DNA from 3 places in the Arthrobacter sp. 05L428 genome. Region 3 is predicted to be linked to each of the others. Evidence: riboswitches for the same ligand, from Rfam matches in the RefSeq annotation. Region 3 holds a riboswitch; each other region holds the start of a gene.
What was found. A riboswitch is a leader RNA that binds a small molecule or an ion and turns the genes downstream of it on or off. The one in region 3 is predicted to bind S-adenosylmethionine.
Positions count from the first base shown of each region.

Region 1 (9,909 bases), on a different contig from region 3:
ATGAGTTGCTGGCCGGCCTGGGTGACCCCCGGGCACTGGGCTGGCTGGGACGGGTGCTCGCCCGCACTCCCCACGACGGGCTCAGCCTGGAAAGCTACTCGCTGCCGTGCCCGCAGGAAGGCACCGAAGGGTTGGCTGAGCGCTGGCTCGAGGAAGCCGGCCGCCGGTTCGGCCCGCAGCACGAGAACCGCCTGGTGATCGGCTTGTCCGGGCGGGACATCGAGTTCGGCCTCTCCACGGCCCGCAGCCGGCTCAACCTCGCCAATATCCTTGACTCCGCTTCGCAGAACAAGATCGAGGTCTTCGTCGTCGGGCCGCCGCCGACCCTGGACCCCGCCCAGAACCGCCGACTGGGCGAGCTCAACACCGCCTTCGCCGATGTCACCACGCGCCGCAAGCACCTGTACGTGGACACCTTCTCGCCGCTGCTGAACCACGAGCAGTGGCGCCAGGACCTCGCGGCCAACGGCGGAACGCCGGGCCAGGCCGGTTACGGACTGATGGCCTGGCTCGTGCTGCACCGCGGCTGGTTCCAGTGGCTGGGGATCGACGCGCCGGAGTAGGCCGCCGTCCGTCCGGTCCCGCCCGGCGGACCACGGTAGATTCTGCCGCGATATATCTTGACCCCTCAGGGGGCGCGATATATCGTGTTTCCATAGTCGCGATATATCGCAAGCACCGAGGCTCGCCTGATCGCACCCGCCCGCATCCGGAGGAAGCATGGAACAGAATTCGTGGACCGTTACGGGTCCCCAGACGATCGACGTCGACGGCGTCCGCTCGCTCAAGCTCGGCATTGTCCGCGGCCGCTTCGACGTCGTCACCCACGACGAGGACGTGGCCCGGATCGAGGTCTCCGAGGTCGACGGCGATCCGCTGGCGATCAGCCTCACCGAGGGCCGCCTGGAGGTGCGCCACCAGCTCCACGGCCCGCAGGGCTGGTTCAAGAACCTGATGGGCACGGTCAACAACAACTCCAGCAACAGCGTGGTCATCAGCATTGCCCTGCCGGCCGGCGTGGACGTCGAGGCCGGCACTGTCAGCGGCGACGGCATGGTCTCCGGCCTCACCGGGCACACCCGGCTGAACACCGTCTCCGGCTCGGTGCTGGCCGACGGCACCGCGGGCGAACTGGCCGTCAGCACCGTCAGCGGCGAGGTGATCGCCCGCAACCACCACGGCGTCCTGACCGCCAAGAGCGTCTCCGGCGAAGTCACCGCCTCTGGCGAATTCAGCAACATCCGCGCCAACACCGTCAGCGGGGACCTGAGCTTCGACCTGCACGGCTTCACCCAGGACTTCGGCGCCAACTCGGTCTCCGGCGATGTCACCATCCGGCTGCCGCACGACGTCGGCGTGGACATCATCGCGAAGTCGGCCAGCGGCGCGGTGGTGATCGACGACCAGCGGTACGCCCAGCCCGGCGGATCCGTGCAGACCATCGCCGGTCCCGATGCCAAGCTCATGCTGGTCCGGACCAACTCGGTATCGGGGAAGACCTCGATCTTCCACCGCCAGCCCAGCACGGACACCGAAGCGGGGCTGTGATGCCGCCCGTCTTCGCCCACGGCGCGCTGCGGCTGTACCTGCTGGCCCTGCTGGAGTCCGGCCCCAAGCACGGCTACGAGCTGATCAAGGCACTCAGCGACCGCTTCGGCGGCACGTACTCCCCCAGCGCCGGGACCATCTATCCGCGGCTCGCCAAGCTGGAGGAGGAGGGGCTCGTCGCCACGCACACCGAGGGCCGGCGCACCAACTACAGCATCACCCCGGCCGGCTTGGTGGAACTCAACAGGCGGCGGGAGGAGCTGGCCGACGTGGAGGACGACATTTCCGCCTCCGTCCGGCGACTGGCCGACAAGCTGCGGCAGGACATCCGGGTGAACATGCAGGGGCTGCGCGCGGACCTTGCCGCCACGGCCGAGGCGGCCCGCTCCACGGCCCGCAGTGCCGCCTCCCCAGCCGGGGCGCGCTACTCCAAGGAAAGCGACCGCAGGCTGCGGGAGGCCGAAATGCTGGTGCAGTCCTTCCGGGACGATATGCGGGTCGAGCTGCGCCGCCACGCCGGAGCCCGGCCGGTCACCCCAGTCACCCTTGAAACCGTCAAGACGGTCCTGGACCAGGCCCGGATCTCCATCCGGAACTCACTGGAGGGCTGAGCCGCACGACGGCGGCCGCCCGGTTCGCGGCGGGTCCGCCAATGTGGGAGACTTGAGGGCAGCTCTTTTGAGTACCAAGATTAAGGAGGCCAGCTATGAGCAAACGTGCACGTAAACGTCGTGACCGTAAGCGTGGCGGCGCGAACCACGGTAAGCGCCCCAACGCCTAAGCCAAGGCTTGGATATCAAGCTTTAAGCGAAAGACCCCGGAAACCTCACGGTTCCCGGGGTCTTTCGCTGTTTCTTGGTCCTTCGCGGGGCCCGGCGGCGCTCAGGCCTCCGCGTCGGCCTCAACCGCGCGGATCGAGTGGATCCGGTCGAGGATGGAATTCTTGAGATTCTCGGGCGCGGCCTCCGTGCAGGAGCGCTTTACCATCACGCGGATGACGCACTCGAGGTCATACTGCTCGTGGCACTCGGGGCACTCGTCGAGGTGGTCCTTGATCTCGGCGATGTCGTCGTGTGTCAGGGCCCCGTCGAGGTACTCGTAGATGCGCTGCATCCGGGTGTCATCGCAGTCGCCCAGTCCCTGGCAGTCGCTCATTTCCTGTTCTCCTGATTGTTGCTTTCGGCCGCTGCGGCGGGATCGCCCGCGGCTTTGAATCCCCGCTCGGCCGCGTAGTCGGCCAGCATGTCCCGCAGCATTCTCCGGCCGCGGTGCAGCCGGGACATGACGGTCCCGATCGGGGTGTTCATGATGTCTGAAATTTCCTTGTACGCGAAGCCCTCGACGTCGGCGAAGTAGACGGCGAGCCGGAACTCCTCCGGGATCGACTGCAGGGCCCGTTTTACGTCCGAGTCCGGCAGATGGTCCAGCGCTTCAGCCTCCGCCGAGCGCAGGCCGGTCGAGGTGTGCGACTCGGCGCGGGCCAACTGCCAGTCCTCGATGGTGTCCGAGTTCGACTGCAGCGGTTCACGCTGGCGCTTGCGGTACAGGTTGATGTACGTGTTGGTGAGGATCCGGTACAGCCATGCCTTGAGGTTCGTTCCGGGCTTGTACTGGTGGAAGGCGGAAAACGCCTTCGTGTACGCCTCCTGGACGAGGTCCTCGGCGTCGGCGGGATTCCGCGCCATCCGCATGGCCGCGGAGTAAAGCTGGTCGACGTACTGCATCGCGTCGCGCTCGAAGCGGATGCGGCGCTCGTCGGTGGTCTCGGCAGTCGTGTCCAGCGGCTGGCCGGTGCCGTCCGCCGCTACGGTTTCCACGGCTGTTCGTTCCGCGATGGCCTCGTCCGCGGCTGTCGCCTGCGCCGTACTACTGGCGGCGGCTGCCTTGGTGGGCTTGGCGTCGTCGTTTCCGGCAACCTCGTGCATGGCCGCAACGGCCGGATCCATGGTGCTCATTGCGTTCAAGTCTACTGTCACCTTCCGGCGGGTGCTCAAAGCCCCCGTCAGGGCCGCGGCCCACGGGTCCGCGGCGGCTTCATCCAGCAGCCCGGATTCTTTAACCAGAACCAAACCTCCGCCTTCCTGCACTGGCCGGATGACCGGCCGTGCCCATAGTTATTGCGCTGGTTTTCCCGCCCCCATTTCGGCTGGAATCTGTCATGCACAACCCCGCACAACGGGCAAATATTCCGCAAAAGTGCAAGACTAGAACCGGTTCTCCCGCACAGCGTCCGCGGTTCGTCCATCCAGGAGGAAATTCATGTCCTTTGTCCGCTTTCTCGCCCGCCCCATGCTCGCCTCCAGTTTCGTGCTCGCAGGCATGGACAAGCTAAAGAATGCGGATGACACTGCGACACAGCTGTCTCCCCTGCTGCGCCGCGCGGCTGAGTCCCTCCCCTTCCAGGCCGACGAGAAAGTCCTGGCCCGCGTGATCGGCGGCACCCAGGTGGGTGCCGGCGTGTGCCTGGCCCTCGGCAAGGCCTCCCGCCTGGCCGCCACCGTGCTCGCTGTGATCTCGGCGCTCAATGGCTACGTTGAATGGCGCAGCGCGGACATCTCGTCCAAGGAAGGCCGCGACGCCCGGCGCAAGCAGCTGCTGAAGAACGTCTCACTGACCGGCGGGGTGCTGCTGGCTTCCGTGGACACCGCGGGCAAGCCGAGCCTGGCCTGGCGTGCAGAGCACCTCGCCGCCGACGCCCGGAAGACCACCGCACACCTCGCCGCGGACGCCCGGAAGACCACCGGCAAGAAGCTGAAGAAGGCTGACAAGGCGGCCCGCAAGGCCGTCGACCACGCTGTCGGGGCCTAAGACGGCAATGACTGGCACCACCCCCACCGCTGCAGCCCCTTCCCTTCCGGCCGGCGGCGGTCCGCATTGGCGTGCGCCCTTCGCCGAGCGTCCCGTCGACGCCACCCTCACCGTTCCCGGCTCCAAGTCCCTGACTAACCGGTACCTGATCTTGGCCGCCCTCGCGGACGGGCCGTCCAAGCTCCGTGCTCCGCTGCACTCCCGGGACTCGGCCCTGATGATCGAGGCCCTCCGGCAGCTGGGGGCCACCATCACCGAAGTGCCCGGCGACGGCGCCTACGGCCCGGACCTGGACATCACCCCCATCGCCCCGGATGCCGCTGCCGCGGACACCTCAATCGACTGCGGCCTGGCCGGCACGGTGATGCGCTTCGTGCCTCCGGTCGCCGCGCTGCACCGCGGCCGCTCAGCATTCGACGGCGATCCCCACGCCCGAAACCGGCCGATGGGCACCATCATCGAGGCACTGACCGGTCTCGGCGTCGCCGTTAGCGCCCCCGACGGCGGACCGGCGTCGTCGTTGCCGTTTTCCGTCCAGGGAACGGGAGAAGTCCGCGGCGGCCACCTCGTCATCGACGCCAGCGCCTCGTCGCAGTTCGTTTCCGCCCTGCTGCTCGCGGGAGCCCGCTTTACCGAGGGACTCCACCTCGAACACGTGGGAAAGCCCGTACCGAGCCTGGACCACATCAACATGACGGTCGCCGTGCTGCGCGGCGTGGGCGTGGCGGTCGATGACTCGGTGCCGAACCACTGGGTTATTTCCCCCGGCCCGATCCGCGCCTTCGACCAGCGGATCGAACAGGACCTCTCCAATGCCGGGCCGTTTCTCGCCGCGGCCCTCGCCACCCGCGGAACCGTGCGGATCCCCAACTGGCCGGCCGGGACCACCCAGGTCGGCGATCTCTGGCGCGGCATCCTGGCCACCATGGGCGCCACCGTGACGCTGGAGCACGGCACCCTGACCGTGAGCGGCGGCCCGGAGATCAAGGGCGGCGACTTTGACGAAACCAGCGAACTCGCCCCGACCGTGGCAGCCCTCTGTGCCCTGGCCACCGGCCCCTCCCGGCTGAGCGGCATCGCCCACCTCCGGGGCCACGAAACCGACCGGCTTGCCGCCCTCGTCGCGGAAATCAACCGCCTTGGCGGGGACGCCGAAGAGACCCCCGACGGACTCATCATTAGGCCGGCGAAGCTGCACGGCGGCGTCGTGCACAGCTACGCGGACCACCGCATGGCCACCGCGGGCGCAATCCTCGGTCTCGCCGTCCCGGACGTGGAGGTCGAGGACATCGCCACCACGGCCAAGACCATGCCCGGCTTCCCGCAGCTGTGGGGGGCCATGCTCAGCCAGGCAAGCACCGCAGACAAGGACGCCGCCGGTGGCACGCAGCACTGACTCCTGGGACGAATCCGACGTCCGGATCCGCCCCAACAAAAAGGGCTCCCGCCCCCGCACCAAGGACCGGCCCAGCTACGACGACGCCGTCACCGGCCGGATCGTCACCGTGGACCGCGGACGCTACACCGCCGTCGTCGGCGAGGGCACCGCCGACGAACGCAAGATCATCGCGGCGCGGGCCAGGGAGCTGCGCCGCAACCCCGTAGTTGCCGGGGACTTCGTCTCGCTCGTCGGGGACGTCAGCGGCGAACCCGACACCCTGGCCCGGCTGGTCAAGATCCAGGACCGCAGGACGCTGTTGCGCCGCAGCGCGGACGACACGGACCCGATCGAACGCGCCGTCGTCGCCAACGCCGACCAGCTCGTCGTTGTCGTGGCCGCAGCCAACCCGGAACCCCGCACCGGCTTCATCGACCGCGCTCTGGTGGCCGCCTACGACGCCGGCATCGAACCGCTGCTGCTCGTCACCAAGGCCGACGTCAAGGACCCCGCCGAGCTGCTGGCCAACTACCAGCACCTGGATTTCCCGGTGATCATCTCCAAAACCGCGGATTCGGCCGCCTCCGGCATCGACGCCCGCTCCGATGACGGCCTGTCCGCCCGGCTGGACAAGGCCGCCGTGTCGCAGCTGCGGGACTACCTCGACGGGAAGGTCACCGTCATGCTGGGCCACTCCGGCGTCGGCAAATCCACCATGGTGAACGCACTCACCGGCGCCGAACGGGCCACCGGCGGCGTCAACGCGGTCACCGGCCGCGGCCGCCACACCTCCTCCTCCGCGCTGGCGCTGAAGGTCAGCGATGCGCCTGCGGGCAGCTGGATCATCGACACCCCGGGCATCCGCTCCTTCGGCCTGGCCCATGTGGACCCGGACAGGATCCTGCGTTCCTTCCCGGACCTGGCGCCCGGCACCGATGACTGCGAGCGGGGCTGCAAGCACGACGCCACCGCCGTCAATTGCGGCGTGGACGCCTGGGTGCAGGGCGGCCACGCGGGCCCGTCCGGCCCGGCCCGGCTCGCGTCGCTGCGCCGGCTGCTGGGCACCGATCCGCGGCTGGAAGCGCAGGACACCAAGGAACTCGGCAGCGTCTCATAGCCGCGTCTACTTGGCGGCAGCGACGTGGCCTCCCGGTCCGCGGCGCGTTTTGACGGTAGTTTGGAAGCATGAGCCAACCAGCTTCGAGCTACAACGATGACCTGCGCCTTGCCCATGTACTGGCAGATTCCGTAGATTCCCAGACCATGAGCCGCTTCAAGGCGCTCGACCTTCGGATCGAGACGAAGCCGGACCTGACCCCCGTCACCGACGCGGACAAGTCCGCCGAGGAAGCCATCCGCGGGCAGCTGTCCCGCTCCCGCCCGCGCGACGCCGTCCTGGGCGAGGAGTTCGGCAGCTCCGGCCACGGTTCGCGCCGCTGGATCATCGACCCGATCGACGGCACCAAGAATTTCGTCCGCGGCGTCCCGGTCTGGGCCACCCTGATCGCCCTCGTCGACGAAGGCGAACCCGTGGTGGGCGTCGTCAGCGCCCCCGCACTGGGCAAGCGCTGGTGGGCCGCAAAGGGCGCCGGCGCCTACATGGGCCGCTCACTGGCCGCCGCGACCCGGCTGCGGGTCTCCAACGTCTCCCGGCTCGCCGATGCGTCACTGTCCTATTCGAGCCTCGGCGGCTGGAAGCAGCGCGGCAACCTCGACGAGTTCCTCGGACTCACCGAGGAGGTCTGGCGTACCCGCGCCTACGGCGATTTCTGGTCCTACTGCCTCGTGGCCGAAGGCGCCGTCGACATCGCCTGCGAGCCCGAACTCAACCTCTACGACATGGCGGCGCTGGTCCCGATCGTGACGGAGGCCGGCGGCCGCTTCACCTCGCTCGAGGGAGAGGACGGCCCCTTCGGCGGCAACGCGCTGGCGACCAACTCGATCCTGCACTCCGAAGTCCTCAAGCGCCTCAACCCGGGCCTCGACGACCTGCTCTAGCCGGCCACGCCCGAGGCAGCCCGTAACACTACGCTTCATATTCCGCCCTCCCTTTTCCGTGCGACCGGCCATGTCCTAGGCTCGAAGCAGGTCACGAGTGCCAGCGCAAAACCCCGGTTTGCTGGCCGGCAACCCTCCATTCGCGGCGGGGTGCCCCGGGTGACGACCTGGCCGGTCCGGAGCGGACCCGGCAAGCGCGGATCCCCTGTGTGCGGGGTCCTTTTCGAGCGAGGTCCCATGACGACTGCCACCATCCCCACCCACACCACCAGCGCCGGCGGCCCGGAGTTCACCGACGCACGCTTCGACGCCGCCCGCCGGCCACTGTCCGCGGTTTCCGGCGCCGAAATCCTGGCCCCCCTGATCCAGGGCGGCCAGGTCCGGTACGCCAACCTGGACTACGGAGCCTCCGCCCCGGCGCTGTCCGTGGTGTCCGCCTACCTGAACGAGATCCTGCCGTACTACGCCAGCGTGCACCGCGGCGCCGGCTACGCCTCCCAACTGAGTACCTCGGTGTACGAAAACGCCCGGAACATCGTCCGCGGGTTCGTCGGCGGCCGTCCGGATGACTCCGTGATCTTCACCCGGAACACCACCGACGCACTGAACCTGCTGGCCGGCTGCCTGCCCGTCGACGACGGCCGACACACCGGCGAGGTGCTTTACCTCGACATCGAGCACCACGCCAACCTGCTGCCCTGGCAAAACGTCCCGCACCGCAGCGTCGTCGCGGCGCCCACCCTGGCCGGCACCGTGGAGCGGCTCCGGGCGGAACTCGCCCTCGGCGGAGTAAGCCTGCTCGCCGTGACCGGCGCGTCCAACGTCACCGGCGAAATCCTGCCGATCCGTGAGCTGGCCGCGCTGGCGCACGAATTCGGCGCCCGGATCGCCGTCGATGCGGCCCAGTTGGCCCCGCACCGCCGCATCAACATCGCCGCGGACGACGTCGACTACCTCGCCTTCTCCGGCCACAAGCTCTACGCCCCGTTCGGCGCCGGCGTGCTGGTGGGCCGGCCGGACTGGCTGGACGCCGGCACCCCGCACTTGGCTGGCGGCGGCGCAGTACGGGACGCACGACTCGACGCCGTCAGCTGGACCACCGGGCCGGCCCGCCACGAGGGCGGCTCCCCCAATGTCCTGGGCGCGGCCGCGCTGGCCCGCGCCAGCCAGGTTATCGAGGCGCTGGACGAGCAGCAGTGGCACGCCCACGAGGACGCCATCCGTTCCTTCCTGGTCGAGGGGCTGGAGCGGATCGACGGCGTAACGGTCCACCACATCTTCGAGGACACCGGCCGGGAAGGCGGCCCCGGGACGATCGGCGTGGTCAACTTCTCGGTCGCCGGTTACGACGCAGGCCTGGTCGCCGCATACCTGTCCGCGGAGCACGGCATAGGCCTGCGCGACGGCCGGTTCTGCGCCCACCCGCTGCTAAAACGGCTCGGCCTGCCCGCCGGTTCGCTCCGGGCCAGCTTCGGCCTCGGCTCACGGCTCAACGACGCGCAGCGGCTGCTCGCCGGGCTCCAGGAGCTGCGGCGGAACGGCCTGGGCTGGGACTACGTCGTGGACGCCGGACGCTGGGTGCCGGCCAACGACACGCGCAGCTATCCGCACTGGGCGCCGAACACGCCTGGCACCGCTGGCGCAGCCCCCTGCTCCGTCGACTGACCGGCAGCGCAGCCCGGGCCGCGTGCGGTAAATTCGACAGGTACGCACCAGAGCTGCCGAAGGAGATCGCACGTGGCACGCGGCGGCCCCAAACTGCACCACCCCGGACTGCAGGGTGGCCCAAAACTGCAGCACCAGCGGCGGCGGGAGCTCGGGCAGAGCTTCCAGGACGGCGGCGAGCACTACGACCGGGTCCGGCCCGGCTATCCGGCGGATTCGGCCGATTGGCTGATCCCGGCCGGGGCCCACGACGCCGCCGACCTGGGCGCCGGGACCGGTAAGTTCACGGCGCTCCTGGTCCAACGGGGGCTCAGGACCGTGGCCGTCGATCCGTCCCCGGACATGCTCGACCAGCTGCGCCGCGCCCTCCCGGAAGTCGCCGCCGTCGAGGGTACCGCCGAACACACCGGGCTGGCTTCGGGGGCCTTCGACCTGGTCACGGTGGCCCAGGCCTGGCACTGGTGCGATCCCCTGCTGGCCAGTACCGAGGCGGCTCGGATCCTGCGGCCGCA
Region 1 is NZ_JBFTNW010000001.1:704,086-713,994, reverse strand. It holds gene AC1DH3_RS03375 (GDSL-type esterase/lipase family protein) at 1-563, shown strand, start outside; gene AC1DH3_RS03370 (DUF4097 family beta strand repeat-containing protein) at 721-1,548, shown strand; gene AC1DH3_RS03365 (PadR family transcriptional regulator) at 1,548-2,159, shown strand; gene AC1DH3_RS03360 (50S ribosomal protein bL37) at 2,255-2,329, shown strand; gene rsrA (mycothiol system anti-sigma-R factor) at 2,431-2,703, opposite strand; gene AC1DH3_RS03350 (sigma-70 family RNA polymerase sigma factor) at 2,700-3,617, opposite strand; gene AC1DH3_RS03345 (DoxX family protein) at 3,808-4,356, shown strand; gene aroA (3-phosphoshikimate 1-carboxyvinyltransferase) at 4,364-5,752, shown strand; gene rsgA (ribosome small subunit-dependent GTPase A) at 5,736-6,851, shown strand; gene hisN (histidinol-phosphatase) at 6,920-7,732, shown strand; SAM riboswitch class IV at 7,822-7,935, shown strand; gene AC1DH3_RS03325 (aminotransferase class V-fold PLP-dependent enzyme) at 7,970-9,397, shown strand; gene AC1DH3_RS03320 (class I SAM-dependent methyltransferase) at 9,470-9,909, shown strand, end outside.
Region 1: another riboswitch for S-adenosylmethionine. It lies ahead of AC1DH3_RS03325 (aminotransferase class V-fold PLP-dependent enzyme); the one in region 3 lies ahead of metX (homoserine O-acetyltransferase MetX).

Region 2 (9,909 bases), on a different contig from region 3:
TGGCGGCGGCATAGTTGGTCTGGCCGAAGTTGCCGCGCTGGCCGGTGGGAGAGCCGATGGTGATGATCCGGCCGGGGATCCCGTTCTCCTTGAAGTAGCCGAACGCTTCCCGGGCACAGGTGAAGGTGCCGCGCAGGTGGACGTTGATGACGGCGTCAAAATCGTCATCGGTCATCTTCAGCAGTGACTTGTCCCGCAGGATTCCCGCGTTCGTGACCAGGATGTCCAGCCGGCCAAACTCAGTAACGGCGGCCTGCACCAGCTGCCTGGCGACCTCGGAGCTGCCCACCGGCGCGACGACGGCGGCCGCCCGTCCGCCGTCGGACTCAATGGTCCGGACCGCATCGGCCGCGACACCTTCATCCACATCGTTGATCACGACGGCGGCGCCCTGCCGGGCCAGCTCCCGGGCGTAGGCCAGGCCCAGGCCGCGGCCGCTTCCGGTGACGATTGCTACTTTTCCTGCCAGGCTCATCGCTGCTCCTTTGCTAGCTGCCGTGTGCATCCTGCCGCTCGGCATGGGATGCTGTTCTGCATCCATGAAAGTATGGATAATTGAGAATGTCAATGATTTATTTTCTGGACTATTGGAGTGGCCATGACGACCGAAGTAGACGAAGCGCCGGGCACCCGGGCCGCGGACAAGCTCGTGGCGGCGTCGATCAGCCTGGATGCCGGTTTCCTGCTGGCCAAGCTGCACGCCGCCGGCTCGATCCTCAACAACCGGGCACTGGCCGAATTCGGACTCAAGGAACGCTCCTACTCGGTACTGGCCCTGGCCAACAGCGGACTGGAGCCCACGCAGCGCGAAATGGCGGAATTCCTGAGCCTCGATCCCAGCCAGATCGTGGCCCTCATAGATGAACTCGAGAAGCGCGGCCTGGTGCTCCGCGCACCCGGAAGACAGGACCGCCGGGCCAAAATTGTTTCCGCCACGGCGGAGGGATCCGCCGTCTTCCGGCAGGCCGAGTCAGCCGCACGGGCGGCCGAATCCGAGGCCCTCGCCGGTCTCAGCCACGCCGAGGTCGTCGAGCTGAAGGGCCTGCTCCGGAAGGCGCTCTGGAACGAATAACTCTGAGTCCGCGCCCCACCCGCCCGCAGGGGGCGAGCCGCCCCGGTACCCGCGGGCGGGATCAGCCGCCCGCGCGAAGGCCCGGCAGCAGCGCCCTGACCGTGTCCGCCGCGATCGCGAAGCTGATCCCGTTCGCGGCGGTCCGCGAGGTCGACGTGGCCACCATGGTGTTGATGCCGACCACGCGGCCCCCGGCGTCAAGCAAGGGGCCGCCGGAGTCGCCCGAGCTGATCGACGCATCCGTCTGCAGCAGATTCACCAGCCGGGACTTCCTGCCGAAGCCGGCCTCGGCCGCGGTGGTCCGCCCGGTGGCCGAGATGATGCCGGTGGTGACGCTGGGTCCCCCGTTTAACCCCAAGGCGTAGCCGATGGCAACGACGGCGTCCCCGGGCGCCGCAGACCCCGAGTCGCCCAGCTCCAGCACCGGCAGGTTCTTCACGCCCTCGACCCTCAACAGCGCCAGGTCGTGATCGCTGTCCGCGGCGACGATGCGGGCAGCGCGCGTGCTCGAGTCGTGGAAGGTTACGGTCACGCTTGAGGCTCCACCGACCACGCCCCTGACCACATGGGCGTTGGTCAGGATTTCCCCCGAGCTGCCGATTACTATCCCCGTCCCCTCGGCCGTCGCCCGGCCGCCGCCGCCGGGATCCAGGAACGGGTTGGACTGCGTGGTGGTGGCCTTCACGGCGACCACCGCGGGCAGGGCTGCCGCGAGCAGTGCCTTGATATCGGCGGGATGGTCGGACACCCCGCCGCCGGTGACGTACTGCTTGACCACGGTTTCGGCTCCCCAGCCACTGGCGCGGGCAACAAGCAGGGCCGAACCGGCTCCGGCGAGCGCGGCGACCAGGAGGATGCCCAGCAGCTGCAACAGGCCCAGCGAGAACCGGTTGGCCCGGCCGCCGGATGCTTTTGTCCCTGTCCGCGCGGCGGCCGCCTCTGCAGATGGCGCAGGCCTGGCTGGCCCGGCCGTACCGCCCGTCCCGTCCGACCCGTCCCTCCCGTCCGAGGCGGCCTCCGGCGCAGCCCCGTACGGCGCGTCCCCGTCCGCGGCTCCGAACCCAGGCGTTTGGACCGGGGAATCCTGATCCGTCATGGGACACAGTCTGGGAGCGGCACCGACGGCGGTCCAGAGCATTAGGGCCCGCCGGGACCGCCAAGGGCGGCGGTCCCGCCAACAGCGGCGGCCCGGCACACTTGACGCGAACGGAAAGCCGTATGACAGGACTTGTAATATTGCTCGGGTTCCGGCTAGCCAAGAGGCCTCGGCATCCGCCATGCTTAGTCATGACCTCAATGTCGAGCCAGTACCGGATCATCACGGTCTGCACCGGAAACATCTGCCGGTCCCCGATGGCCGAACTGATGCTGGCGGAGGCCGCGGCCGCTGCCGGGCTTACCGGCGTCGACGTCGATTCTGCCGGCATCACCTCCTACGAGGCGGGCCGCCCGATCGATCCCCGGGCCGCCCGCAAACTGGCAGCCCACAACATCCCTTCCGAGCTGCATGTCGCGCGCGAGTGGCGCAGCGAGTGGTTCCACTCGCGCGAGCTGATCCTGGCTCTTGATGTGGACCATTACGGCTGGCTGCGCCAGGCCGCGCCGGATCAGGCCTCGCTGGCGAAGATCCGAATGTTGCGCAGCTTCGACCCCGCGGTCGCCGACAGGGATCCGCTGGATCAAGGCATCGAAGACCCCTGGTTTGGCGGGCACACCGACTTCGACAACACCTGGGAGCTGATCCACGCCGCCGTCCCCGGCATCCTCAAGCACGTCCGCGCCGCCCAGCTGCAGGCCCGGGCAGGGCAGCCGAAGCAGCAACAAGACCAGCCGCACCGGGACGACGCGGGGCACCGGGTACGCTCTAGTTCATGAGCCGCGCACCCGTCATCATCGCCATCGACGGGCGCTCCGGCGCAGGAAAGACCACCCTCGCGATCGAACTCGCGGCCCGGCTCCGGGAGCACCATAAGGTCTCGCTCTTCCACTTGGAGGACATCTACCCGGGCTGGAACGGCCTGGCCGCCGGCATCGAACGCTATGCCGCCACCGTGCTTGCCCCGCTGCGCCGCGGCGAACCGGCCCGTTGGGTCAGCTGGGACTGGGAACAGCACTACGACGGCGCGACCCGCCTCACCCAGCCGGCCGAAATCGTCCTGGTCGAGGGTGTGGGCGCTGCCGCCGCGGCCGCCATGCCGTTCCTCGACGCCGTCGTCTGGGCCGATTCCCCCGAGCAGGAGCGCCGCACCCGGGCCCTTGGCCGCGACGGCGCGAGCTATGAACCCTACTGGGAGCAATGGGCCGGGCAGGAAGACGAATGGCTGGCCGCCGACGATGTGCCCTCCCGCGCCGACGTGCGGGTGCTCAACCGCGCCGACGGTGCTGCGCCGAGCGAGGTGCTGCAGGCCCTCCAGTACCTCCCAGCCCTGGCCCCGGTGCTGCTTCCCGAGCTGTCGGCCCGCCGCGGACTCCAGCTGACCGCCGAGCGGATCGATGCCGCGCCGGACCCCGCCCGGCTCTTCGAAACGCTCTACGGCCGTTCGCCGAATGCGGTCTGGCTCGACTCCTCCCTGCCCCCGGACGGCCGGGCCTGGGCCCGGGAGGCCGCCGAACGCAGCCGCTTCAGCATCCTGGCGGACGACGGCGGCAGCTACGGCCAGTCGGTCCGGCACCGCTCCGGCCGGACCCGGGTGCGTGTCGGCAACGCCACCGTGCAGACCGAGGGAGGGTTCTTCCGCTGGCTCGACGGGGTCTGGGGGCGCCGGGCCCTGCGCGCTCCGGAGGGCTACCCGGGCGAGTTTACCCTCGGCTGGCTCGGCTACCTCGGTTATGAACTCAAGCGCGAGACGGGCGGCAGCGACGTCGAAGCCGACACCCCGGATGCCAGCCTGATCTTCGCCGGCCGCGCCGTGGTGCTGGACCACCGGGAACGCACGGTGTGGCTGCTCGCCCTCGACGCCCCGGACGCCGGCGATTGGTTGGCCGCGGCACGCGCGGCCATCGCGGCGGCGGCCACGGACCTGGAGCCTCCCGGCGGCACGCCCGGCGGCGCCGCCGGGAACACCCCGGCCGCGGAGTTCAGCGCCCGGGACACCGAAGCCGCGTACAAGGCCAAGATCGCCGCGGCGCAGCACGAAATTACCGAGGGCAACAGCTACGAGGTCTGCCTGACGACGGCGCTGACGGCCACCGCGGCCGCCGGGGAGCTCGATCCGTGGCAGGCATACCTGGCGCTGCGCCGTCGCAACCCGGCACCGTTCGCGAGCTACCTGCGCCTGGCCGGCCTCACCGTCGCCAGCACCTCCCCGGAGCGCTTCCTGCGGATCGCCGCCGACGGCGCGATGCGCGCCGAGCCGATCAAGGGCACCCGGCGCCGGGCTTCCGACGCCGCCCGCGACGAGTTGCTGCGCCGCGAGCTGGAAACTTCACCCAAGGACCGGGCCGAGAACATCATGATCGTGGACCTGCTCCGCAACGACCTGAGCCACTTCGCGGTGCCCGGTTCCGTATCGGTCAGCAGGCTGTGCGCGATCGAAAGCTACGCCACCGTCCACCAGATGGTCAGCACCATCGATGCGCGTCTCCGGCCGGGCATGCCGCGGGCCGAGGCCGTGGCGGCCTGCTTCCCGGCCGGCTCCATGACCGGTGCCCCCAAGGTCAGCACCATGGCCATCCTGGACCGGCTTGAGGCCGCACCGCGGGGCGTCTATTCGGGGGCGATCGGCTACTTCTCGCTCAGCGGGGCCACCGACCTCGCGGTGGCGATCCGGACCCTGGTGGTGGCTGCGGGCGCGGACCGGGGAACCACGCTCAGCCTCGGCGTCGGCGGCGCCATCACCGCGGATTCCTCACCCCAGGAGGAGTACGAGGAGATCCGGACCAAGGCCTTCGGCGTGCTCTCGGCGCTCGGCGCGGAGTTCCCGGCGGGCTAGTCCACGCGTGAGCCGGCCTGGCTACTGCAGGGTCGACGTGAGCCGGGCGACGTTGTCCACGTACTTGACCCCCATGGGCCGCTTCATCCAGTCCTCGAGCGTCAGTTCCCTCGAAATGCCGCGGTACGTGTCCTCGACGGCGCTGATCCGCTGCACGATGTCCTCGCCCAGGAGCATCACCGAGACCTCGAGGTTCAGCGAGAAGGAGCGCATATCCATGTTGCTCGAACCCAGCACGGCAACCTCGTTGTCGATCGTGAAGTGCTTGGCGTGCAGCACGAACGGGGCCTTGTAGAGGTAAATCCGCACCCCGGCCTCCAGCAGCGCCTCGTAGTAGGACTGCTGGGCGTGGTGGACCAGGAACTGGTCGCCCTTTTCCGAGACAAAGAGTTCGACGTCGACGCCGCGCTGCGCCGCCGTCGTCACCGCGTAGAGCAGCGAGTCGTCCGGGACGAAGTACGGGCTGCAAATGGAGATCGTGCGCTGCGCCGAGTAGATCAGCGTGTTGAACAGGCGCAGGTTGTTTTCGGTGATGAAGCCGGGACCGCTGGGCACCACCTGGGCGGTGATGTTGCCGGCGTGCAGTTCGGGCCGGTGGGCGAGCTGGTGCTCCAGGGATTCGTCGGTCTCACTGAGCCAGTCGGTGGCGAAGACCACGTTGAGGGTGGTGACGATCGGCCCGCGCAGGCAGGCCATCAGCTCGACCCATTCCCGGCCGATCTTGCGGTGCCGCGGGTTGTTGTAGGACGGTTCGATCAGGTTCTGTGACCCGGTGAAGGCGACCTCGCCGTCGATCACCATGATCTTGCGGTGGTTGCGCAGGTCCGGGCGGCGCCACTGGCCGTGCACGGGCCGCAGCGGCAGCATGGGCCGCCAGCGGATCTTGCTGGCCTTGAGCCGGGCGATGAGCTTGCTGTACCCCTTGATCCGCAGGGTGCCCAAGTGGTCGAACAGGAGGCGGACTTCGACGCCGCGCTCGGCGGCCTCTTCCATCGCCGTCAGCAGGTCATCCGTGATGTGGTCCGAGCTGAGGATGTAGAACTCGGCGTTGATAAAGGACTCGGCTTCGCGCACGGCCGCCGCCATCGCCTTGATCGAATCCGGGTAGCCGGGCAGGAGCTCCACGTGGTTGCCGTCCACCATGGGCAGGGAACCGAGCGTCTTGTTCAGCTCCGCTGCGGAGGACACCCATTCCGGGCCCTCGTACTTGCTTTCCACCATGGCCAGTTCCGACGTCCCGGCCCGCACCCGGGTGTTCACCGCGTCCTGCTGCGCCCGGCGCTTGCGGGAGAGCCGGAAGTTGCCGAAGAGCAGGAAGAGGACCACGCCTACGGCCGGAACGAAAAAGATGATCAGGAGCCAGGCCATGGCCGTGGTGGGGCGGCGGTTGCCCGGGATGATGCCGAGGGCAACGACCCGGATACCGAGGTCGATGACGGTCAGGATCAGGATCACCCAGGACGGAAGTGACCCCGCCAGCGAAAATGGCCACAGCACAGGCAAACCCCTCAAGCTCCAGACCCGCGGAACAGTTCCGGAACGGGCAACCCGCACAGCTTATCCCGACCCGGGCCGCACTAAGCTGAAGGCATGACTACCCCCGCCTCTGTTCCGGCCCGCGCGACGGTGCTGGTGTTCCTCGATCCCGCGTTTGAGAACGGCCGCGTCGCCGACTCGTCCAAGCCGCAGCTGATGGCCACCGACCAGGGTGCCACCCGCGGCGACGGCGTTTTCGAGTCGCTGCTGGTGGTGGGGGGACGCCCGCGCAAGCTGCAGGCCCACCTGACCCGGCTGGCCGGCTCGGCGCGCGCGCTGGAGTTGGACATCCCGGCGGAGGACGCCTGGCGGCGCGCGATCGAGACCGCGGTCAGCGAATACCGCGGCCGGGCCGCCACGGCGGTCGGAGCCGCCGGCGACGGGGCCGGCGGAGCGGACGAGGTCGTGGTGAAGCTGCTCGCCAGCCGCGGCGTGGAGGGCGCGGCCACGCCGACGTGCTGGGTGCAGGCCTCCCCGCCGCCGGAAGCCGGCCGCCGGCAGCGCGAGACCGGCATCGACGTCATCCTGCTGGACCGCGGCTACGACAGCGAGGTGGGCGAACGCGCCCCGTGGCTGCTGCTGGGCGCCAAGACCCTGTCCTACGCGGTCAACATGGCGGCGCTCCGGTACGCCCACCACCAGGGCGCGGACGACGTCATCTTCACCTCCGCCGACGGCCGGGTCCTGGAGGGCCCGACGTCGACCGTGCTGCTGGCGCACCTGGAGACCAGCGACGACGGCGCCGGCGGCGTCCGCACCGTGCGCCGGCTGATCACCCCGCAGCTGGACAGCGGAATCCTCCCGGGCACCTCGCAGGGCGCCCTGTTCACCGCGGCCAAGGCCGCCGGGTGGGAGCTCGGCTACGGCCCGCTGGTACCTGCCGATCTGTACGACGCCGACGCCGTCTGGCTCATCTCAAGCATCCGGCTCCTCGCCCCGGTGAACCACATCGACGGCAAGGAGATCGGCACCCCCGAACTGCGGCGGCAGCTCACGGCCGAGCTCAACGAACTGTTCGCCACGATCGAGTAGGATCCGGCCGGTCCCGGGTGATGCTGCTCCGCCCCCGGAAAGGTGCCATGCCAGCGTCCGCGTGACTTAACATGACGACGCCGCCGGTGCCGCCGGCGTCGTAAGTGCTACGTTTTTGGGGAGTAATGAGACCCGGCGCCAAGCCCTGACTGGCCGGTCGGCAACCCTCCCTTTCGCGGCGGGGTGCCTCAGGTGAATACTCGGCATATCGACCATTCGAGCTGCAAGCGTGAAAGTAAGGAGATCCGTCGTGCCCGACGCATCCGCACCCGCTGTGCCCGCCACAGCCCCAGCCCAATCCCCCGCCGCACCCGGACCCGCCGAGGAAAGACTGGCGTACCGGCTGTTCACCGGGCCCGATGACCGCAGCTTCTGCGAGCGCGTTTCGGCCGCCCTGGCCGAGGGCTACGTCCTGCACGGCAGCCCCTCCGCCACCTTCAACGGCAGCACCGTGATCGTGGCCCAGGCCGTCGTGCTGCCGGCCGCGATCGCGAGCGCCGACGCCGCCGTCGCCAACGCGGTGGATGAGCTCGACGGCGCCGAGTTCACCGGCGAGGGCCACGCATGAGTTACGCCGGAGACCTGAGCCCGCAGGAAGCCTGGGCCAAGGTCGGGGCGGGCGCCATCCTGGTGGACGTCCGCACCGAGGCGGAATGGTCGCAGATCGGCGTCCCGGTCACCGGGGCCGGCACCGAAGACCGGCAGGCTCCGCTCTTCGTCCAGTGGACCCTGGCCGGCGGAGCCCCCAACCCGCGTTTCCTGGAGCAACTGCAGCAGCAACTCCAGCGGCAACTGCGGCAGCACGCGCCTGGCGCCACGGCGGCCGAGCTCATCTTCCTGTGCCGTTCCGGCGCCCGCTCGGTCGCCGCCGCGAACGCCGCCACGGCGGCCGGCTTCACCGCCTACAACGTCCTCGAGGGCTTCGAAGGCGAACCGGGCCCGACCGGCGCCCGGACCGTGAACGGCTGGAAGAACCACGGCCTGCCGACCAACCTGGAAAGCACTAAGTGAGCTTCAATCCCAATGCCCAGGGCTGGAGCCCGGACACCCAGGCCGTCCGCGGCGGACTCGACCGCACCGGGTTCCAGGAAACCACCGAACCGATCTTCCTGAACTCGGGCTTCGTCTACGAATCCGCCGCCGCGGCTGAGCGCGCCTTCACCGGCGAGGACGAACGGTTTGTCTATTCCCGCTACGGCAACCCCTCGGTGGCCACCTTCCAGGAACGCCTCCGGCTGTTGGAGGGAACCGAGGCGTGCTTTGCGACGGCGTCGGGCATGTCAGCGGTGTTCACCGCGCTCGGGGCATTGCTGGGGGCCGGCGACCGCGTGGTCGCCGCCCGCTCGCTCTTCGGATCCTGCTTCGTCATCCTCAATGAGATCCTGCCGCGCTGGGGCGTGGAGACAGTCTTCGTGGACGGCCCGGACCTAGAGCAGTGGCGGTCGGCGCTGGCCGTGCCGACGACGGCCGTGTTCTTCGAATCTCCCTCGAACCCCATGCAGGAAATTGTGGACATCGCCGCCGTAAGCGAACTGGCGCACGCCGCCGGTGCGACCGTGGTGGTGGACAACGTCTTCGCCACTCCCCTGCTGCAGCGGTGCGGGGAGCTGGGCGCGGACGTGGTCGTGTACTCCGGCACCAAGCACATCGATGGCCAGGGCCGGGTGCTCGGCGGCGCGATCCTGGGCACCCGGGAATTCATCGAGGGCCCGGTCAAGCAGCTCATGCGCCACACCGGCCCGGCATTGTCCGCCTTCAACGCCTGGGTGCTGAGCAAGGGACTGGAGACGATGGCCCTGCGGGTGAACCACTCGTCCGCCTCGGCGCTTCGGCTGGCCGAATGGCTGGAGGCCCAGCCCGCGGTCAGCTGGGTTAAGTACCCGCTGCTGCCGTCCCACCCGCAGTACGAGCTGGCCGCCAGGCAGATGAAAGCCGGCGGCACGGTGTTGACTCTGGAGCTTTCGCCCTCGCCCGGCCGCTCCGCCAAGGAAGCCGCGTTCGCGCTGCTGGACGCGTTGCGGATCATCGATATTTCCAACAACCTCGGTGATTCAAAGTCCCTGATCACCCATCCGGCCACCACCACGCACCGCGCCATGGGCCCGGAGGGGCGCGCGGCTATCGGGCTGAGCGACGGCGTCGTGCGGCTCTCGGTGGGGCTGGAAGACGTCGAGGACCTGATCCGCGACCTCGGGCAGGCGCTCAAGCAGGTCTAGCCCCGGCGCACCCGCGAAAGCACGGGGGCCGGTTCTGACATTCCCTCGGCGTCCGCACCGTGCATCGTGACCCGCACGGCATGGGCGACGACGGCGGCCAGGCCGGCGTCGTCGGAGGGGG
Region 2 is NZ_JBFTNW010000004.1:47,339-57,247, reverse strand. It holds gene AC1DH3_RS10075 (SDR family NAD(P)-dependent oxidoreductase) at 1-475, opposite strand, end outside; gene AC1DH3_RS10070 (MarR family winged helix-turn-helix transcriptional regulator) at 599-1,072, shown strand; gene AC1DH3_RS10065 (S1C family serine protease) at 1,134-2,168, opposite strand; gene AC1DH3_RS10060 (low molecular weight protein-tyrosine-phosphatase) at 2,360-2,947, shown strand; gene pabB (aminodeoxychorismate synthase component I) at 2,944-5,004, shown strand; gene cls (cardiolipin synthase) at 5,026-6,501, opposite strand; gene AC1DH3_RS10045 (aminodeoxychorismate lyase) at 6,595-7,572, shown strand; SAM riboswitch class IV at 7,694-7,808, shown strand; gene AC1DH3_RS10040 (DUF1737 domain-containing protein) at 7,823-8,140, shown strand; gene AC1DH3_RS10035 (rhodanese-like domain-containing protein) at 8,137-8,583, shown strand; gene AC1DH3_RS10030 (O-succinylhomoserine sulfhydrylase) at 8,580-9,788, shown strand; gene AC1DH3_RS10025 (glutamate--cysteine ligase 2) at 9,785-9,909, opposite strand, start outside.
Region 2: another riboswitch for S-adenosylmethionine. It lies ahead of AC1DH3_RS10040 (DUF1737 domain-containing protein); the one in region 3 lies ahead of metX (homoserine O-acetyltransferase MetX).

Region 3 (9,909 bases):
CCGACGACGGCGGCATAGCCGTCCGGGCGCTGCCGCAGCAGGGTCGTGGCCATGGCCATGCCCATCGAGAACCCGAGCAGGGTTACCGAAGGGTGGCTGTCCCTCACCGAGTCGATCCAGTCCTGCGCGTAGGCGGCGGCGTGCTTGACGGCGTCGAGCGAATAGTCGATGGACGCCGTGAGCGGGAACCAGGTGAAGCCGGGACCGGAGACCAGCGGGGCGCGGAGCGAGGCCACCACGAATTCCTCCGGCAGCAGGTCCGCCAGGCTGAGCAGGTCCTGCTCGTTGGCGCCGTAGCCGTGCAGCAGCACCAGCAGGGGCCTGCCGGCGCGGTCCTCCTCGGGCCGGGACCACAGAACAACGGGGGCAGGAAAGGCAGCGGGATAGGCAGCGGCTTCAGTCATGGCTCCATTCTTACAGTTACCTATGAGTAACAAGCTACGCTGGCGCCGCTTTGTGGGAAGGGGGCAGGATATGAAGGTGAGTGAAACAGAAGCAACGGAGAACTTCCCGGACCGGACCGTCAACCACCCTTGGACCCGCTACGTGGCGATGGGCGACTCCTTCACCGAAGGGATCGGAGATCCCGAACCGGCGAGCCCGGGCGGGCACCGCGGCTGGGCGGACCGGGTGGCCGAGGAATTGAGCCGCGGCCACGAGGATTTTGCCTATGCCAACCTCGCCGTGCGGGGCCGGCTCCTGCAGCAGATTGTGGACCAGCAGCTGGCCCATTGCCTGTCGCTGAAGCCGGACCTGGTGACCCTGTCCGCGGGCGGGAACGACCTGATCCGGCCCGGCGGGGACCCGGATGTCCTCGCCGAACGGCTTGACTCCGTGGTGCAGATCCTGAGCCTGGGCGGCGCCACCGTGGTCCTGTTCAACGGCCCGGACACGGGCTCGTCGGTGCTGGGCCGGATCCGCAGCAAGGTGGCGATCTACAACGAGAACCTGCGCACCGTGGCGGCCCGGCACGACGCCGTCATTGCCGACATGTGGTCGCTGCGTCAGCTCAACGACCCGCAGATGTGGGACGCGGACCGGCTGCACTTTTCGCCGCTGGGCCACCACACGATCGCGGCCATGGTGCTGGACTCGCTGAACGTCCAGCACACGCTGGAGCCACTTTCCCCGAAGCCGCTGCCGCAGCGCAGCTGGCGAGAGGCCCGCACCGGGGACCTGATCTGGGCCCGCGAGCACTTCGTCCCGTGGGTGGTCCGCCGGCTCCGGCACCGCTCCTCCGGCGACGGCATCACGGCCAAGCGCCCGCTGGCCGGACCGGTGTTCGGCCCCGGGGTCCCGCTCGGCTCGGGCGAGGGGCCGCCCGGCGCCGAGGATGCCCTGCGGTCCTGAACTCCGGGTACCGAGTGCCGGGCGGCCCGGCACCCCGGGCACGGGGTGCGCGTTAAGCTGGAAAGACACCTTTTGAGAGGCGCGGTACCGTGAGTATTTTCTTTTGGATCATCATCTTGACCTTCGTGGTCCCGGCGGCCATTCGTATGTACCGCAAATCGGTCCGCGGACGCGGCCAGGACCAGGGCATGCCCGGCGGCTTCCCAGGTCAGTTCCCTGGTCAGTTCCCTGGCCAATATCCGGGCCAGCAGAGCAACCAGCCGCGGGACGGCTTCACCCAGCGCGACTACTACGGCGGATTCGGCCAGCTGGGTGCGCCGCAGCCCCCGGCCAACCAGCCGCCGGCGAACCAGCAGTACCCGGTCCCGTACGAGGACAGCCCGGAGTACCTGAACAACCCGCCGCAGCCCGCGTCGCCGCAGCAGTGGCAGCCCCAGGCGCCGGCGCCTGGCGCCGCGGAGGTGCCGCCGGTGCCGTCGGGGCCGCAGGGCTACCGCGCGCGCAAGCTCGCCGAGCTGGACCAGAAATACAGCAACGGCGAGCTCGCCATGGAGGACTACATGGCCCAGCGCGCGGAGATCATGAAAGGCTGACCCCCGGAACCTACAAGCAACGCGGGGTCACTTACGGCCCATAATCCACTCGTGGATAGGCCGTAAGTGACCCCGCGTTGCTGTTGTCCGGGAGGGCTGCGCCTAGTCGACCTGCGGGAAACCGAGGTCGATCACCGAGGTGGACGGATCCGGCCAGCGCGTCGTAACGACCTTGCCGCGGGTGTAGAAGCGGATGCTCTCCGGGCCGTACATGTGGGTGTCGCCGAAGAGCGAGTTCTTCCAGCCGCCGAAGGAGAAGGTCCCTACCGGCACCGGGATCGGCACGTTGACGCCCACCATGCCGGCCTCGACGTCGAACTCAAACTGCCGGGCGGCGCCGCCGTCGCGGGTGAAGATCGCCACGCCGTTGCCGAACTCATTGTCATTGACGAGTTTGACGGCGTCGGCGTAGCTCTCGACGCGCACCACCGAGAGGACGGGGCCGAAGATCTCGTCGTCGTAGACCTTCATGCCGGGCTTGACGTGGTCGATCAGGCTCACGCCGATGAAGAAGCCGTTGGAGTCGAATTCCTGCTCCCGGCCGTCGACCACCACGGCGGCGCCCTCGTCTGCGGCGCCGGCCACGTAGGAGGCCACCTTGTCGCGGTGCTCGGCGGTGATCAGCGGACCCATCTGGGAGGCCGGATCAGTGCCGGGGCCGATCTTGAGCGTTGCCATCCGGGTCTTGATCGCGTCCACGAGTTCGTCCGCGATGTTCCCGACGGCGACCAGGACGCTGACGGCCATGCAGCGCTCCCCCGCGGAGCCGTAGGCTGCGGAGACGGCGGCGTCGGCGGCCATGTCCAGGTCCGCATCCGGAAGCACCACCATGTGGTTCTTGGCCCCGCCGAGGGCCTGGACGCGCTTGCCGTGGTCCGCGGCGCGCTTGTAGATGGACTGGGCGATCGGCGTCGAACCCACAAAACTGACAGCCTTGACGTCCGGGTGCTCGAGCAGCACGTCGACGGCTTCCTTGTCACCGTGCACGACGTTCAGGACGCCCGCCGGCAGGCCGGCCTCGGCGAAGACCTGGGCGATGAAGAGGGCGGAGGACGGGTCCTTTTCGCTCGGCTTGAGCAGCACGGTGTTGCCGCAGGCCAGGGCGCTGCCGATCATCCATAGCGGCACCATGGCCGGGAAGTTGAACGGCGTAATGCAGGCGACGACGCCGACCGGCTGCCGGACGGAGTGGACGTCGACGCCGCCGGACACCTGCTCGGAGCGTTCGCCCTTGAGCGCGTGGGACAGGCCGGTGGCGAACTCGATGTTCTCCAGGCCGCGGGTGATCTCGCCCTCCGCGTCGGAGAGGACCTTGCCGTGTTCGCTGGTCAGCAGGGCGGCCAGTTCGGGGCGGCGCTGCATAAGCAGCTCGCGGACCTTGAAGAAGATGGTGGTGCGCTTGGCCAGGCTCGTGGCCCGCCAGCCGGGCAGGGCGGCACGGGCGGCGGCGATAGCTTCCTCGACCCGAGCGGCGGAGGCGAGCGCCACTTCCTTTTCCTGTTCGCCGGTGGCGGGGTTGAAGACGGGGCCGTAGCGCTCGGCGTCGGACACCAGGGCGCCGTTGATGAAGTGCGGAATGCGTTCCATGGGGAGGATCTCTTTCTAAAAGGTTTGGGGGGCTACTTGGCGGACTCGAACGAGCCGTCGACCAGTTTGACGATGGCGGAGCAGTCCGTGCCGGACTGGCCGCCGTCGATGAGCCGCTGGAAGAGCTGCTGGACGTGCTCGCCGATCTCCAGCGGCGTGCCGGTGTCGCGGGCGGCGCTGATGGCCAGGCCGATGTCCTTGTTGGCGAGCTCGGCAGTGAACGTCGGCGCGAAGTCGTTGTTCGAGGCGGCGGTGGGCACGACGCCGGCCACCGGGTACCAGGTGCGCAGCGCCCAGCTGTCGCCGGAGGAAACGGAGGCGATGTCCCAGAAGACCTGCTTGTCCAGGCCCAGGCGGTCCGCAAGCACCGCACCTTCTGCCGTGGAGGCGAGGTTGATGAAGAGCATCAGGTTGTTGCAGATCTTGGCGGCCTGGCCGGTGGTGGCGCCGCCGGTGGGGATGATGTTGGCGGCCATCGGGCGGATGTATTCGGTGGCGTCGGCGACGGCGCTGGCTTCGCCGCCGATCATGAAGGTCAGCGTGGCGGCCTTGGCGCCGCTCATCCCGCCGGAAACGGGCGCGTCGACGAAGCGGAAGCCTGCCTCCGCGGCGGCGTCGTGCAGGGCCTGGGCCGAGGCGATGTCAATCGTGGAGGAGTCCACCAGCAGGGTCCTGGTGTCGGCGTGGGCCAGGACGCCGTCCTCGCCCAGGTAGACGGCCCGGGCGTGCTCGCCCTTGGGGAGCATCGAGAAGACGACGTCGGCGCCTTCCACGGCCTCGGCGATGCTGCCGGCAGGCTTGACTCCCCCGGCCTCGGCAGCCGCGAGGGCCTCCGGGTTGAGGTCGAATCCGCGGACCTCGTTTCCGGCCTTGGCCAGGTTCACTGACATGAACCCGCCCATGTTTCCCAGTCCGATCCAGGCGACAACTGCCATGGCATAAGCTCCTTTGCTTTGCATTGTGTCCGGCGCATTTGCCGGTTGTTCCGTGTCCACCATCACACCCTGTTACAGTGCAATCAAGGGGAAAAAGTGAAGATGCCATGTGCATCAATGCACATCGACGAAAGGCCAATGGTGGACTTGAAGCGGCTCCCCAGCCCGGACGACCTGCTGATTCTGCTGACCGTGGCCCGGCTGGGCCGGTTCAACGCCGTCGCGGAGACCCTGGGCACCACGCACACCACCATCTCGCGCCGGATCCTCGCCCTGGACAAACAGCTCGGCGGCCGGACACTCGAGCGCAGCCCGCACGGCTGGGAACTCACCGAACTTGGATCACTGGCCGTGGCAGCGGCGGAAGCCATTGAGGGAACACTCGGAGCACTGTCCGGCCGGATCGCCCGGACCGAGGACGTGCTCTCCGGCCTGGTCCGGATCAGCACCCCGGACGGATTCGGCGCGGAATTCGTCGCCCCGGCCCTGGTCCGTTTGCAGCAGGAACATCCGTTGCTGAACGTGGAGATGCTCAGCGCCACCCGCAAGGTCAGCCAGAACCGCTCCGGGGTGGACCTGGAAGTGGTGGTCGGCAACCTGGAGGTCAGCAACGCTCAGACCATCTTCCTGTCCAACTACTTCCTGCGGCTGTACGCCAGCCCGGAGTACGCCCGCGAGCACGGGCTGCCGACGACGCTCGACGACGTCCGGCAGCACGGATTCGTCTCCTACGTCGAGTCGGCCCTGCAGGTCGCCGAGCTCGGCCACCGCTCCACCCAGCTGCCGATGCCGCGCTCCAGCTTCCAGGCCACCAGCATCTTCGCCCAGCTGGAGGCCGTCCGCCGCGCCGCCGGGATCGGGCTGCTGCCGAATTTCCTCGTCGTCGGCAAACCGGGGCTCGTACCGGTCCTGCCGGACGACTTCCAGCGGCAGCTGCCGATTTGGGCAGTTGCGAGGTCGGAATCGCTGCGTTCGGCGCCGGTGCAGGCCGTCGTGGCGGCCGTCCGGGCCGAGATCGCCGAACGCCAGGATGTGCTTGCCGGCTGAGCCCGGCGCGCTGCGGAGGCCGCCACAAGATCCCCGGATGACAGCAGCCCCCGTCCCCGCAGCGCGGGAACGGGGGCTGCCTGTTCGTTGGGTTGTGCAGCTGCGTGCTGGTTACCGCTTACCGGCGGCCAGCAGATCGGCGGTGCCCTGGGCGTCGGCGGCGTCGACGTCGTGCAGGGAGGTGCCGCGCGTTTCCTTGAGGAAGAACACCGCGACGGCCGTGACGGCGCAGGCGATGAGCAGGTAGATGGCCACCGGGACGGAGGACTTGTACTGGCTCAGCAGCGCGACGGCGATGATCGGGGCGAGCGAACCGGCCACGATCGAGGTCACCTGGTAGCCGAGCGAGACGCCGGAGTAGCGCATCCGGGTCGGGAACATCTCGGCCATGATGGCCGGCTGGCCGGCGTACATCAGGGCGTGGAACAGCAGTCCGATGATGACAGCGGCAAGGATCATGAAATCGTTGCCGGTATCCATCATCGGGAAGGCGAAGAAGCCCCAGGTGGCGCCCAGGACGGCACCGGCCATGTAGACGGGCTTGCGGCCGAAGCGGTCCGAGAGACGGCCGACCACCGGCACCGCGGAGAAGTGGATGAAGTGCGCCACGAGCAGGAGCAGCAGGATCCGGGCGGTGTCGGCGTGGACAACGGTCTTGAGGTAGGTGATCGAGAAGGTGACCACCAGGTAGTAGAGGATGTTCTCCGCGAAGCGCAGGCCCATGGCGGTGAAGACGCCGCGGGGGTAGCGGCGGAAGACCTCGGCGACGCCGTAGCCCTTGTTCTCCGTGACAACTTCCTTTTGTGCCTCGAGGAAGATCGGGGCGTCGCTGACCTTGGTGCGGATGTAGTAGCCGACGACGACGATCACGGCGGAGAGCCAGAACGCGACGCGCCAGCCCCAGCCAAGGAAGTCCGCGGAAGACAGCACGGAGGACAGGATGAACAGCACGGCAGTGGCGAGCAGGTTGCCCAGCGGGACGGCGGACTGCGGCCAGCTGGCCCAGAAGCCGCGGGACTTGCTGGGGCTGTGCTCGGCGACGAGGAGGACGGCGCCGCCCCATTCACCGCCGACGGCGAAGCCCTGGGCGAAGCGCAGGAAGACCAGCAGGGCCGGGGCCCAGTAGCCGATCTGCGCGAAGCCCGGGAGGCAGCCCATCAGGAAGGTCGATACGCCGACCAGGATGATGCTCAGCTGCAGCAGCTTCTTGCGGCCGAACTTGTCGCCGAAGTGGCCAAAGACGATGCCGCCGATCGGGCGGGCCACGAAGCCAACCGCATAGGTCAGGAACGCGGCGAGGATGCCGTCCAGTTCCGTTCCGGAGTTGGGGAAAAACATCTTGCCAAAAACCAGGGTGGCGGCGGAGGCGTAGAGGAAGAACTCGTACCACTCCACTACCGTGCCGGCCATGGAGGCCGTTACTACCTTCTTCAGGCCGGACGTCTTGACGTCGGGCTCCTCTGCGCGCCTTGCGGCGGCGTTTTCCGTGCTCATGCGAACTCCTTCGGTGTCGTCGTCGACACCCTGTGGACCATTAGGTTGACTACGTGTGTGTGAGTTGGAACACACGGCGTCATTCTCCACGAGTATGGACTTCGATCGAGGCAAGCTCAACGACTAATCGCGCAGAGTGCGTCTGCAAAAATGCACACACGGCGGTGCCGGCTAGGCGAAGAAGTTGCCCCGGAGCTGCTCGCTGAGCTGGCCGATTTCGGTCAGGAAGCCGTCGTGGCCGATCGGGGCCTCGATGACGTGCACGGCGACCTCCCCCGGCAGGGCGTCGGCGAGCTCTCGGGATTGGGCGGGAAAGTACAGCCGGTCCGAGTCCACGGCCGCCACGAAGAACTCCGCGGTGGCCAGGGAGACGGCCTGCTCCAGGCTTCCCCGGCCGCGGCTCACGTCGTGGCTCATGAGCGCCTCGGTGATGGCGATGTAGCTGTTGGCGTCGAAGCGTCGCACCAGCTTGTTGCCCTGGTGGTCCAGGTAGCTCTCCACCTGGTAGCGCCCACGGCCGGCCAGCGACCCGGCCTCCAGCGGGGCCTCGGCCGCCTGGGCGTTGCGTCCGAAGCGCCCGTCCAGCTCGGCTGCGGAACGGTAGGTGATGTGCGCGATCCGGCGCGCGAGGGCCAGTCCGGCGTGCGGTTCCGGGCCGCCGTAGTAGTCGCCGCCGTTGAAGTTGGGGTCCTGGCGGATTGCCAGGGTCTGGGCCTGGGCGAAGGCGATCTGTTCGGCGGTGCTGCTGGCGCCGACCGAAATCACGGCGCAGCGCTGCACCCGCGCCGGGTAGGTCACCGCCCACTCCAGCGCGCGCGCTCCGCCGAGCGAGCCGCCGAGCACGGCATACCAGCTGCTGATCCCCAGCGCGTCGGCGAGCCGGGCTTCCGCCGCGGTGCTGTCCCGGAGGGTGACGAGCGGGAAGCGCGAGCCCCAGGGCCGGCCGTCCGGGGCCGGCGTGGAGGGCCCGGTGGAGCCGTAGCAGCCGCCGAGGATGTTGATGGAGACCACGAAGTACTTGTCCGTGTCCACCGGGGCGCCGGGGCCTGCCAGTTGCTCCCACCAGCCCGGTTCCTCGCCGGCGCCGCGGGTCACGTGGGTGTCGCCGGTCAGGGCGTGCTCGATCAGCACCGCATTGGAGGCATCGGCGTTCAGCGTCCCCCAGGTCTCGTAGGCGAGGGTGACCTCAGGCAGGGTGGCACCGGATTCAAGGGCCAGGGAACCGATCGGGAGGTACTGCACCGTCCCGTCGGGAACAGCACCGTCGGGAACAGTGGAGGGTTTGCTTTCGGGTACACCCGTGCGGGCGACGGCAATCGTCATGTGAGGACCTAACTTCGCGCTTGCCCGCCGTCAGCTGACCGGCAGGCCAGGTCTTCACCCGGGGCACCCCGCCGCAAATGGAGGGTTGCCGGCCAGCAAGCCGGGGCTGTCACTGGCACTCATGACCTGCGTCGATTCTACGAAACACGGCCGCGCAAGCGCGAAGATTGTGACGGCTGTGTGACAGCCGGACCCGTCAACACCGCAGTTTCCCCACCTTTGACAGACGCGCCCGGCGGGTCGCCCCGAAGTGTCGGCGATTCCCGGGGCCATCCCCGCAAAGGTGGGGAAATTCGGCGTGCTGCGTGACCTCAGGCGTTCTTGGCCGCCCGGAAGCCGGCATCGAGGTCCGCGATGATGTCGTCGATGTGCTCGAGGCCCACCGAGAGCCGGACCAGGCCGGGATTGACGCCGGCGACCGCCTGCTGCTCCGGCGAGAGCTGGCTGTGCGTGGTCGACGCCGGGTGGATGACCAGCGAGCGCACGTCACCGATGTTCGCCACATGGGAGTGCAGTTCGAGGGCGTCGACGAAGCGTTTGCCGGCCTCCGCTCCCCCTGCGAGGTTGAACGCGACGACGGCGCCGGTCCCCTTCGGGCCGTACTTGCGGCCGCGCTCGTACCAGGGGCTGGACGGCAGCCCGGCGTAGGCGACGGATTCGACGTCGTCCCTGGCTTCCAGCCATTCGGCCACCCGGAGGGCGTTGGCGACGTGCCGTTCCACCCGCAGGCTCAGCGTCTCGATCCCCTGGGCGATGAGGAAGGCGTTGAACGGCGAGACGGCCGAACCGAGGTCGCGCAGCAGCTGGACCCGGGCCTTGAGGATGAAGGACAGGTTCGCTCCCAGCGCCCCGTCCGCCCCGAGGTCGCGGGCATAGACCAGGCCGTTGTACGTGGGATCCGGGGTGTTGAAGCCGGGGAAGCGCTCCGGGTCCTTGCCGAAGTCAAAGTTGCCGGAGTCGACGATCACGCCGGCAATCGCGGCACCGTGTCCGCCGAGATACTTGGTGGCCGAATGCACCACGATGTCGGCGCCCCACTCGATCGGGCGGATCAGGTAGGGGGTGGAGAGGGTGTTGTCCACGATCAGCGGCACCCCGGCCCGGTGGGCGACGTCCGCGACGCCTTCGATGTCCAGCACGTCCTGGCGGGGGTTGGACACCACCTCGCCGAAGAACAGCTTGGTGTTCGGCTGCACGGCATCGCGCCACTGCTCAAGGTTGTCCGGGTCCTCCACGAACGTCACCGAGATACCGAACTTCTTCAGCGTGTGGGCCAGCAGGTTGTAGGTCCCGCCATAGAGGCTGGGGCTGGCGACGACGTGGTCTCCTGCCTCGGCGATGTTGAGGATCGCGAAGGTTTCGGCGGCCTGGCCGGAACTGAGCAGGAGCGCCCCAAGGCCGCCCTCCAGGCTCGCGACCCGCTGTTCCACCGCGTCCTGGGTGGGGTTGCCGATCCGGGTGTAGATGGGGGCGAGCTCGGCCAGCGCGAACCGGTTGGCGGCGCTCTCCGCACTGGGGAAGACGAACGACGTCGTCTGGTAAATCGGCAGCGACCGCGCGCCGGTGGCGGAGTCCGGCTC
Region 3 is NZ_JBFTNW010000010.1:82,761-92,669, forward strand. It holds gene AC1DH3_RS15685 (alpha/beta hydrolase) at 1-404, opposite strand, end outside; gene AC1DH3_RS15690 (SGNH/GDSL hydrolase family protein) at 475-1,350, shown strand; gene AC1DH3_RS15695 (hypothetical protein) at 1,440-1,943, shown strand; gene AC1DH3_RS15700 (CoA-acylating methylmalonate-semialdehyde dehydrogenase) at 2,046-3,530, opposite strand; gene mmsB (3-hydroxyisobutyrate dehydrogenase) at 3,563-4,465, opposite strand; gene AC1DH3_RS15710 (LysR family transcriptional regulator) at 4,613-5,512, shown strand; gene AC1DH3_RS15715 (MFS transporter) at 5,624-7,006, opposite strand; gene metX (homoserine O-acetyltransferase MetX) at 7,178-8,329, opposite strand; SAM riboswitch class IV at 8,341-8,456, opposite strand; gene AC1DH3_RS15725 (bifunctional o-acetylhomoserine/o-acetylserine sulfhydrylase) at 8,641-9,909, opposite strand, start outside.